2 regions of the Stutzerimonas decontaminans genome follow, and region 1 is predicted to be linked to the other one. Evidence: predicted binding sites of a transcription regulator. Region 1 holds the regulator's gene; the other holds the start of a gene.

Region 1 (5,314 bases):
TTCGGCCAGGTAGACCGAGCGGTGATGCCCGCCGGTGCAGCCAATGGCGATGGTAACGTAGGCTCGGTTGCTGGCGGCAAACCGCGGCAACCATTTGCTCAGATAGGCGTGGATGTCCTGAAACATTTCCTCCACATCGGCCTGAGCAGCGAGGTAGTCCACCACGGGTTGGTCGAGTCCAGAGAAGTCGCGTAATTCGGCTTTCCAGTACGGGTTGGGCAGGCAGCGCACGTCGAAGACCAGATCGGCGTCGACGGGCATGCCTCGCTTGAACCCGAACGACTCGATCAGAAAAGCTGTGCCCGGCTCCGGTTTGTTGAGCAGGCGCAGCTTGAGCACGTCACGCAGTTGGTAGAGGTTCAGGTGCGTGGTATCGATCTTCAGATCGGCGTGATCGATGATCGCAGCCAGCAGCAGCTCCTCATCGTGGATCGCTTCGGCCAACGAGCGGGTTTCGTTGGTCAGTGGGTGACGGCGCCGGGTTTCCGAGAAGCGCTTGAGCAGGGTTTCGTCATCGGCGTCCAGATAGAGCACATCGCAGAGGATGTGCCGGGCGCGGACTTCTTCGAGCAGTTCCGGAAAGCGCTTGAGCTGGCTGGGCAGGTTGCGCGCATCGATCGATACGGCGACCTGCGGATGCAGTAGCTCGGTATGCAACAGGGCGCGCTCGGCAAGTTCCGGCAGCAGCCCGGCAGGCAGGTTGTCGATGCAGTAGAAACCGTTGTCTTCGAGCACATTCAGCGCGGTACTTTTACCCGAGCCTGAGCGCCCACTTACGATGATCAGCCGCATCGATTGCCCATTTCGTCAGGCCCCGTTCTGCACGTCGACTACGACCTGATAGAGGCTTTGGTTGGTTGGCGCTTCACGCAAGCGTTGGCGCACATCTTCGCGGTCGAGCATGCTGGCGATCTGGCGCAACAGCTCAAGATGTTCGTCGGTAGCTGCTTCCGGTACCAGCAGAACGAAGAGCAGGTCCACCGGAGCCCCGTCGATGGCATCGAAATCGACAGGCGTCTCCAGGCGCAGGACGGCACTCAGCGGAGCGTTACAACCGACCATACGGCAATGCGGAATAGCGATTCCGTTGCCGAAGCCGGTGGAGCCCAGCTTCTCCCGGGCGATCAGGTTTTCGAAGATGGTCTGGGAATCGAGATCGATAAGGTCTTGGGCGATCACCTTGGCGATCTGCTCCAGAACGCGTTTCTTGCTACCACCCGGGACGTTCACCAGGGAACGTCCGGGGGTAAGGATGTTTTCGAGTCGGATCATAGTGGAGTCAGCGGGTGACAGCGCCCTGAGTGTGGTCGAGCTGCTTCTCCTTGTGCTTGATCAGCTGGCGATCGAGCTTGTCGACCAGCAGGTCGACGGCAGCGTACATGTCTTCATGATCGGCAATGGCCACTACTTCACGGCCGGCGACGTGCAGGGTTGCCTCGGCTTTCTGCTTGAGCTTCTCGACCTGCAGAATCACCTGAACACTGATGATGCGGTCAAAGTGGCGAGCAAGCCGGTCGAATTTCTCCTCGATGTAGTCACGCAGGGCGTCGGTTACTTCCAGATGAACACCGCTGATGTTGACTTGCATACTGCTATCTCCTTTGCCTTGTGCGAAAAGCAGGCTGATTGGGCCTGCCGCCGGGACAGTTCGACCAGGGGCCGATCACAGCAAACGTTTGCGCTCGCTGGACGGTGCGATACCGAGCGACTCACGGTATTTCGCAACTGTACGGCGGGCCACCTGGATGCCCTGCGCTTCCAGTAAACCAGCGATCTTGCTGTCGCTCAACGGCTTTTTCTGGTTTTCCGCGGCGACCAGCTTCTTGATGATCGCGCGGATTGCGGTGGACGAGCATTCGCCGCCTTCAGCCGTGCTGACGTGGCTGGAGAAGAAGTATTTGAGTTCGTAGATGCCCCGCGGCGTGTGCATGTATTTCTGCGTCGTTACACGAGAAATGGTCGATTCATGCATCCCCACCGCTTCTGCAATGTCGTGCAGTACCAGTGGTTTCATCGCTTCGTCGCCATGCTCCAGGAAGGCCCGCTGGTGCTCGACGATCTGGGTGGCCACCTTCATCAGTGTTTCGTTGCGGCTGAGCAGGCTCTTGATGAACCAGCGGGCCTCCTGCAACTGGTTGCGCATGAAGGTGTTGTCGGCGCTGGAATCGGCGCGTTTGACGAAGCCGGCGTACTGCGCGTTGACCCGCAGGCGTGGCATGGCTTCCTGGTTCAGTTCGACCAGCCAGCGATCGTTGTGCTTGCGCACGATCACGTCGGGCACCACGTACTCCGGTTCGCTTGCCTCGATCTGCGAGCCTGGGCGTGGGTTCAGGCTCTGGATCAGTTCGATGACCTGGCGCAGGTCGTCTTCCTTGATCTTCATCCGTCGCATCAGCAGGCTGTAGTCGCGGCTGCCAAGCACGTCCAGGTAATCGCTGACCAGGCGCTGGGCTTCGCTCAGCCAAGGCGTCTGCTCAGGTAGCTGGCGCAGTTGCAGTAGCAGGCATTCGCGCAAGTCGCGGGCGCCTATGCCGGCCGGTTCGAACTGCTGGATGCGACGCAGGACGACCTCAACCTCGTCGAGTTCGATTTCCAGCTCCGGGTCGAACGAGTCGACGATTTCCTGCAGGGATTCTTCGAGATAGCCCTGATCGTTTATGCAGTCGATCAGCGTGGTCGCGATCAGTCGGTCGGTGTCGCTCATGGGCGCTAGGTTGAGTTGCCACAGCAGGTGGCTCTGCAAGCTGATGCCGCTCGACGTACGGCTGGTGAAGTCCCACTCGTCGTCATCGTTGCTGGGCAGGCTGCTGGCGCTGGTCTGGTAGATGTCTTCCCAGGCCGTGTCGACCGGCAGCTCGCTGGGGATGCGCTCACCCCAATCGCCGTCCTCGGCGCTCTCACCGCTATGCGAGGGCTCCTCGTAGGTGCTTTCCTGGCTGCTGCTCTTCTCCATGCCGGTATCGCCCGGCCGATCGACAGCCTCGGCCATTGGATCGGAGCTGTCGAAGTCGTCGCCGTCTTCTTCACGCTCGAGCATGGGATTGGAGTCCAGCGCCTCCTGGATCTCCTGTTGCAGATCGAGGGTGGATAGCTGGAGGAGCCGTATGGCCTGTTGCAGCTGCGGTGTCATCGTCAGCTGCTGGCCCATCTTCAGGACTAGCGATGGTTTCATGGCAGAGGACTTCGAACCTTTTATGCCGGCGCAACCGCGCCCATTCCGACATGCCGCGCGCCAGGCGCCGGCGAAAGCAAATTATATGCCTGCCGGCGAAGCCTTTGCCTAGAGCCGATTTGCCGAGCCGAGCAAAAAAACCGTCTTAGAGACGGAATTCGTGGCCCAGATAGACTTCCTTGACCAGCTGATTACTGAGGATGGTCTGTGCGTCGCCTTCGGCGATCAGTTGTCCGTCATTGACGATGTAGGCTGTTTCGCAGATATCCAGCGTTTCACGGACATTGTGGTCGGTGATCAGCACGCCGATGCCCTTGGCCTTGAGGTGATGGATGATCTGCTTGATATCGCCGACGGAGATCGGGTCAACTCCGGCGAATGGCTCGTCGAGCAAGATGAACTTCGGCGCGGTGGCCAGCGCTCGGGCGATCTCCACCCGGCGACGTTCGCCGCCAGACAGGCTCATGCCGAGGCTGTCGCGGATATGGTTGATGTGAAACTCCTGCAGCAGGCCTTCTAGAGCCTGCTGGCGGCCGCTGCGGTCCAGATCCTTGCGCGTCTCGAGAATCGCCATGATGTTGTCGGCGACCGACAGCTTGCGAAAGATCGACGCTTCCTGTGGCAGGTAGCCGATGCCGGCGCGGGCGCGCCCATGCATTGGCAGGTGCGTGACGTCGTTCTGATCGATCAGCACGCGGCCCTGATCGGCGTTTACCAGGCCAACGATCATATAGAAACAGGTGGTCTTACCGGCGCCGTTCGGGCCGAGCAGGCCGACAATTTGCCCGCTCTCGATGGACAGGCTGACGTCGCGCACGACCTGACGACTCTTGTAGCTCTTGGCCAAATGCTGGGCTTTGAGGACGGCCATTACTCGGGCTGCTCCGCGGCCTGGTCGCGTTTGCGTGGCTGGATCACCATGTCGACGCGCGGCCGCGGTGTGGTGACGTCGGCATTGGTGGCGCGGCCAGCGTTGACGATCTGGCGGCGGGTGTCATAGACGATCTTCTCGCCTTCGAAGGTGTTGCCTTCCTGAACCACCTTGGCCTGGTCGATCAGCACGATGCGCTCGTTGGCTGCAAAGTACTGGATGGTCAGGCCATAGGCCTTGACGATTTCCTTGTCCACTGCAGGTTTCTGCTCGTAATACGCTGGCTTGCCGATAGAGGTAAATACTTCGACATCGCCGCTGCTGTTCTGGGTGATGGTCACTGTGTCGCCGGTAATCTTCATCGTGCCCTGGGTGATGACCACGTCGCCACGATATACCGCTACACCCTGTCGGTCGTCGAGTTCGGCGGAGTCGGCCTGCACGCGGATTGGCTGTTCACGATCCTCGGGAAGCGCCCAGGCGCTGGCGCTGAGCCAGAATGCGCTCAAACCGAGCAGGAGGGGGAGAGTCTTAACGCAGCTCATGCTGGCCTCTTACGTTGGACAGCAGGAGCATCCTGCCGTCATCCAGATACGCTTTCATGCCGGTTGCGGTGGTCACGCCGTTGGCGGCCTCGATTCTAACGGCTTGGTTGGTCTCGGCATAATCCTTGTCCGGCCACACCGTCAGGCGGCTGGTGGTAAGGATCGTCGGGCGGCCTTTGGCATCGGTGCGCTCGACCCGAACCTTGTCGATCAGCAAGACCTCATCGCCCTCGGCCGATACTTCGCCGCGCTCGCTTCGCACGTGCCAGGGCAGCTCGGTGCCGCGATAGGACATCAGGTCGGGCTTGGTCAGCAGGCTGATATCGCTGGCCTTGATGTGCTCGAGCTTGTCTGCCGTCAGTTCGTAGTTGCGCTTGCCGTCTGGTTGATACTGCACCGTGCGCGAATTGATTACATAGAAATCGATGTCAGGCGTTTCGCCGCTGGAGACGGGCGGCTCCTGCATGAAGCTTTCCGGGCGGATGTTCCAGTAGCCGACCGCCACCAGCAGAGCGGCGATCAGCGTCAGCAGGACAGCGAAGCGCATTTTGCGAAGCATGCAGCCCCCTACAGATATGCGTTTTGCGCGGCGGCCAGGGTGCCCTGTGCGCGCATGATCAGTTCGCAGAACTCGCGCGCCGCGCCTTCGCCACCACGGGCCTGCGTTACGCCATGGGCATGTTCACGCACAAAGATGTCGGCGCTGGCCACGGCCATGCCGAGGCC
Region 2 (5,314 bases), 2.2 Mb from region 1:
CCGCGCCGGAAAATGGTCATATGGACGTTCATATCCCAATCAAAGCAAGGGGCGTGCCGCGTCGTGTCGTCTGGCCCCGAACGTCTGCAAGCAGAGAGGAAGACTGGCATGGCCGGTGTATTGGATTCGGTTAACCAGCGTACCCAATTGGTGGGGCAGAACCGCCTGGAGTTGCTGCTGTTTCGTCTCGAAGGCGACCAGCTTTATGGGATCAATGTGTTCAAGGTTCGCGAAGTACTGCAGTGCCCTCGTCTGACCGTTATGCCGAAGTGCGGTCGGGTGGTGCGGGGGGTTGCGAGCATTCGTGGCACCACGTTACCGATCCTCGATCTATCGCTTGCAACAGGCAAGTCGGCGCTTATGGATCTGCAGAACTCCTTTGCGGTGATTACCGAGTACAACAACCGGACGCTGGGTTTTCTGGTGAGTTCGGTCGAAAGAATCGTCAATTTGAACTGGGAGGCGATACTGCCGCCGCCAAAGGGGGCGGGGCGTGATCATTACCTCACCGCCGTGACCCACATCGACAACAAGCTCGTCGAGATCATCGATGTGGAGAAGGTCCTGGCGGAAGTGGCGCCCACCTCGGAGGAGGTTTCTTCGGGGGTGGTCGATGCCGACACTCGAGCCAAGGCGCTCTCCTGTCGCGTTCTGATCGTCGATGACTCATCGGTGGCGCGTAAGCAGATCACTCGCTGTCTGGAAAATATAGGCATCGAGGTCGTCAAGTTGAACGACGGGCGCGAAGCGCTGAACTATCTGAAGCGGATGGCAGACGAAGGCAAGAGCCCGGCAGAAGAGTTTTTGATGATGATTTCCGATATTGAAATGCCGGAAATGGATGGCTATACCCTGACAACCGAGGTGCGACACGATCCGCGAATGCACGGTATGCATATACTTCTGCATACTTCCCTTTCCGGCGTGTTCAACCAGAACATGGTGAAGCGGGCAGGCGCGGATGATTTCCTCGCCAAGTTCCAGCCTGATGATCTCGCTGCCCGCGTGGCCGAGCGGATCAGGCAGGCGGATGCAAACTGAGGCTAGCTCCTCTCATGATGGTGAGGCTTTATTGGTGTCAGTCGATCTGGATTTCGAGCAGTTCCGGGTATTTCTTGAAAAGACGTGCGGCATTCTCCTGGGTAGTAACAAGCAGTATCTGGTTTCCAGCCGCCTGAACAAGCTGATGGAACAGCAGGGAATCAAGACGCTGGGCGACTTGGTGCGAAAAATCCAGGCGCAGCCGCGTGGGGGGTTGCGAGAGCTGGTCGTCGATGCGATGACGACCAACGAAACTCTCTGGTTTCGTGATACTTACCCGTTCGAAGTGCTGAAAAGTCGCGTTTTACCGGAGATGCTCAAGGCAGGGTCCGGACAGCGCCTGCGGATCTGGTCGGCTGCCTGCTCGTCGGGGCAGGAGCCCTACTCGCTGTCGATGGCGATCGACGAATACGAACGCAGCAATCCGAGCCAGGCAAAGACCGGTGTGCAGATCGTTGCCACAGAGCTTTCGGGCGCGATGCTTGCGGCCTGCAAAGCCGCCGAATACGACAGCTTGGCAATAGCTCGTGGTTTGTCCAGCGACCGTTTGCAGCGCTATTTCGATGTGAAGGCTCCGGGGCGTTGGGCGGTAAAACCGGCGATTCGTTCGCGGGTCGAGTTCAAGGTTCAGAACCTTTTGGACAGCTACGCGGCGCTGGGCAAGTTCGACATCGTGTTCTGCCGGAACGTGCTGATCTATTTCTCCGCTGATGTGAAGAAGGACATCCTCAAGCGTATTCACGCGACGCTGCGTCCGGGGGGGTATCTCTTTTTAGGAGCATCCGAAGCTCTTAACGGGCTTCCCGAGCTATACCAGATGGTCCAGTGCAGCCCAGGCATCATCTACAAGGCGAAATGATCAGCGCTGCCTCTAGCGGCAGAAAACCGTCATGCAAGATGGCGGTTGTGGCAGGAAAGCGGTAAAGGCTTGCCGCTTTTGACGCTCCATCCTCAGTCGTTTCTGCTATAACCTTTGTAAATCAATACCTTGTGCCTGATGGCATGGCCTTTGCTGGGGTTTGCGCAAGCAGACTTGTATCCGGCAGAGGTCCAGATCATGAGCATCAGTTTCGACAAGGCATTGGGTATCCATGAGAAGGCGCTTGGCTTTCGCTCGCAGCGTGCCGAGGTGCTGGCCAACAACATAGCCAATGCCGATACGCCTAACTACAAGGCGCGGGATCTGGACTTCAGCAGTGTGCTGGCCGAGCAGTCGGCGCGCAGTCAGGGCGGTTTCGGCGTGACACGGACCAGTGACAGGCATATCGCCGCCGAAGGGTTGGAGATCGCCGATGCATCCCTGCGCTTCCGAACGCCCGCACACCCGTCGCTTGATCAGAACACCGTCGATCTGCAGATCGAACAATCCAACTATGCGAAGAACGCCGTGGACTTCCAGGCGAGCTTCACCCTGCTCAACAGCAAGTTCAGGGGGCTGATGAGCGCCCTGCGCGGCGAATAAGGAGTAGCCCATGTCTCTTAGCAGCGTATTCAACATTGCCGGCAGCGGCATGAGTGCCCAAAGCACCCGCCTGAACACCATATCCAGCAACATCGCGAACGCCGAAACCGTATCGTCCAGCGTGGATCAGACGTACCGCGCGCGCCATCCGGTATTTGCCACCGTCTTTCAACAAGCCAATGGTCAACCCGATCAATCGCTATTCGCAGGGCAGGATCAGGCCGGGGTGGGCGTCCAGGTGTTGGGTGTAGTGGAGGATCAGAGCGAGCTTCAGGCGCGTTACGAGCCCAACCACCCGGCAGCGGATGAAGCAGGTTACGTCTACTACCCGAACGTCAACGTGGTGGAAGAGATGGCAGACATGATTTCAGCCAGTCGCGCGTTCCAGACCAATGCCGAGCTGATGAATACGGCCAAGACCATGTTGCAGAAAGTGCTGACGCTGGGTCAGTGATTCATACGAGAACGCATTCATGAGCACTACAAACGGCGTCGGTGGCACCAGCTCGATACTCGACCAGTATCAGTTCGGTGAGAACCGTGAGGTGAAGGGCAACGACCTTGGCAAGAATGAATTTCTTGAGCTCCTGGTCGCTCAGCTGAACAACCAGAACCCGCTAGAACCGCAGGAGAATGGCGAGTTCATCGGCCAGCTGGCGCAGTTCAGTACGGTTGAGGGCGTTGAAAAGCTGAACTCGAGCATGCAGACCATCCTGTCCGGGTATCAGTCGTCCCAGGCGTTGCAGGCGTCCTCGCTGGTTGGCCGCAAGGTGATCGTGCCGACTGACAAGGCGGTGGTGGATACCAGCGAAACGTTCAAGGCCAGCCTTGTGCTGCCAACCTCGAGCAGCAATGTGTTCGTGAATATCTACGACAGCACTGGCGCCGCGGTTGGCCGCGTCAACATGGGGCAGCAGGAAGCCGGGAATATTTCGTTCATGTGGGATGGCAAGGATTCCAGCGGCAATGTCTTGCCGCCGGGCACCTATCGCTTCGAGGCCCAGGCTACCTATCAAGGGGAAACCAAGGGTCTGTACACCTTGCTGCCGGCTAACGTCGACAGCGTCACGCTTGGGCAGAACGGCGGGGAGCTGATGCTCAACCTTGCCGGTATCGGCAGCATCGGCCTTTCCCAAGTCCAGATCATCGGACAATAACCGCCGCACACTCTCGGCAAAGGAGCGATTCAATGTCCTTCAATATCGGTCTTAGCGGCCTGCGTGCCGCGAGCAAGGATCTCAACGTCACCGGCAACAACATCGCCAACGCCGGCACTGTGGGCTTCAAGCAGTCGCGCGCGGAGTTTTCCGATGTATATGCGGCTTCCGTGCTCGGCACGGGCAAAAACCCACAGGGCAGCGGCGTGCTGATGTCCAATATTTCCCAGCAGTTCAATCAGGGGAATATCAACTACACACAGAACGCGCTGGATCTGGCCATTAACGGCAATGGTTTCTTTCAGGTCAGTAACAATGGCGCAGTAAGTTATACCCGCGCCGGTTATTTTGGCACTGATCGCGAAGGTTTCCTGGTCGACAACTTCGGCTACAAGCTGCAGGGTTTCCCGGTGGATGGGAACGGCAATCTGCAGAATGGTGTAGTTGGTGATTTGCAAATTCAGACTACCAATCAGTCGCCGAAGGCGACCAGCCAGATCAACACCGCTTTCAATCTGAACTCGACGCAGAAGGCTCCGGTTACCTGGCAGTCCGCCTATGACGCTTCGCTGCAGCCAGCCTATGACGCCGCCTATAACACCTCGCTTACCACTGCAGGGCAGGCTGCATATGACGCGGAGTTCGCGCTGAGCGGTGACCCAGCGCTTGCTGAAGATGCACGCGCTGCCGCACTCGTCGACACAACAAATATTACCAATGCGCAGGCCGCGGGAAATGCTGCCAAGGCGCTGCCGGCCAATCAGGCTGCAGCCCTGACTGCCGCTAATGGGACGTTTAACCCCGCCGATCCTACGACTTACAACAGTTCTACTTCGCTGAACATTTACGACTCGCAGGGTAATGCACACGTCATGACGCAGTATTTCGTCAAGACCGGTGCCAATACCTGGGATATGAAAGTGCTCATCGATGGCCGCAATCCGGCCGATCCTGCACAGGAGCCGCCTCAGCCTTACGTCATGGGGCTGACATTTAGCGCTTCCGGTGCGCTGACGGGTATCGATAACGGTGGTTCTGGTTTGTTCAGCGTTTCACCTGATCTGAAAGTTACGCTGAACTCCGCGACCGGCAATCCTCCCGCTGGTGGCTGGATTCCTGCCATTTCCAACGGGGCAACCCCTGCCACTTGGTCCGCCAATGGGGCACTGGCCAATCCAGGCGGCATTGCGCTCGATTTCTCGAAGTCCTCGCAGTACGCCAGCGCCTTTGCCGTCAACAGCGTCGCGCAGGATGGTTACACCACTGGCGAATTGGCGGGACTTGAGATCGATGACACCGGTGTGATCTTCGCCCGTTACACCAACGGCCAGTCGAAGGTGCAGGGGCAGATCATCCTGGCGAACTTCGCTAACGTCCAGGGCCTGACGCCGGTGGGCAAGACCCAGTGGGTTCAGTCTTTCGAGTCTGGCGAGCCGGTTGTCGGCACGCCAGGTTCTGGCACGCTCGGTGCTCTGCAGGCTGGGGCTTTGGAAGACTCCAACGTCGAGTTGTCGGACCAGCTGGTCAACCTGATCGTTGCGCAGCGCAACTACCAGGCCAATGCCAAGACCATCGAGACCGAAAGCGCTATTACCCAGACGATCATCAATTTGCGGTGATAGTCGTGGCAGCGGATGATTGCCGCTGACGGCAG

The links. The regulator sigma-54, encoded in region 1, starts transcription at its own class of promoters, with help from an activator protein. The targets are predictions, from matches to a motif close to ANTGGCATNNANNTTGCTNT.
Region 2: the regulator sigma-54 is predicted to act here: its motif matches at 2,038-2,057, upstream of flgB (flagellar basal body rod protein FlgB).

Annotation. Positions count from the first base shown of each region.
Region 1 is NZ_CP007509.1:997,617-1,002,930, forward strand. It holds gene rapZ (RNase adapter RapZ) at 1-792, opposite strand, end outside; gene ptsN (PTS IIA-like nitrogen regulatory protein PtsN) at 808-1,272, opposite strand; gene hpf (ribosome hibernation-promoting factor, HPF/YfiA family) at 1,280-1,588, opposite strand; gene UIB01_RS04565 (RNA polymerase factor sigma-54) at 1,664-3,172, opposite strand; gene lptB (LPS export ABC transporter ATP-binding protein) at 3,318-4,043, opposite strand; gene lptA (lipopolysaccharide transport periplasmic protein LptA) at 4,043-4,588, opposite strand; gene lptC (LPS export ABC transporter periplasmic protein LptC) at 4,575-5,147, opposite strand; gene UIB01_RS04585 (KdsC family phosphatase) at 5,156-5,314, opposite strand, start outside.
Region 2 is NZ_CP007509.1:3,242,538-3,247,851, reverse strand. It holds gene flgA (flagellar basal body P-ring formation chaperone FlgA) at 1-20, opposite strand, end outside; gene UIB01_RS14800 (chemotaxis protein CheV) at 109-1,041, shown strand; gene cheR (protein-glutamate O-methyltransferase CheR) at 1,031-1,900, shown strand; gene flgB (flagellar basal body rod protein FlgB) at 2,099-2,503, shown strand; gene flgC (flagellar basal body rod protein FlgC) at 2,514-2,957, shown strand; gene flgD (flagellar hook assembly protein FlgD) at 2,977-3,660, shown strand; gene UIB01_RS14775 (flagellar hook protein FlgE) at 3,693-5,279, shown strand.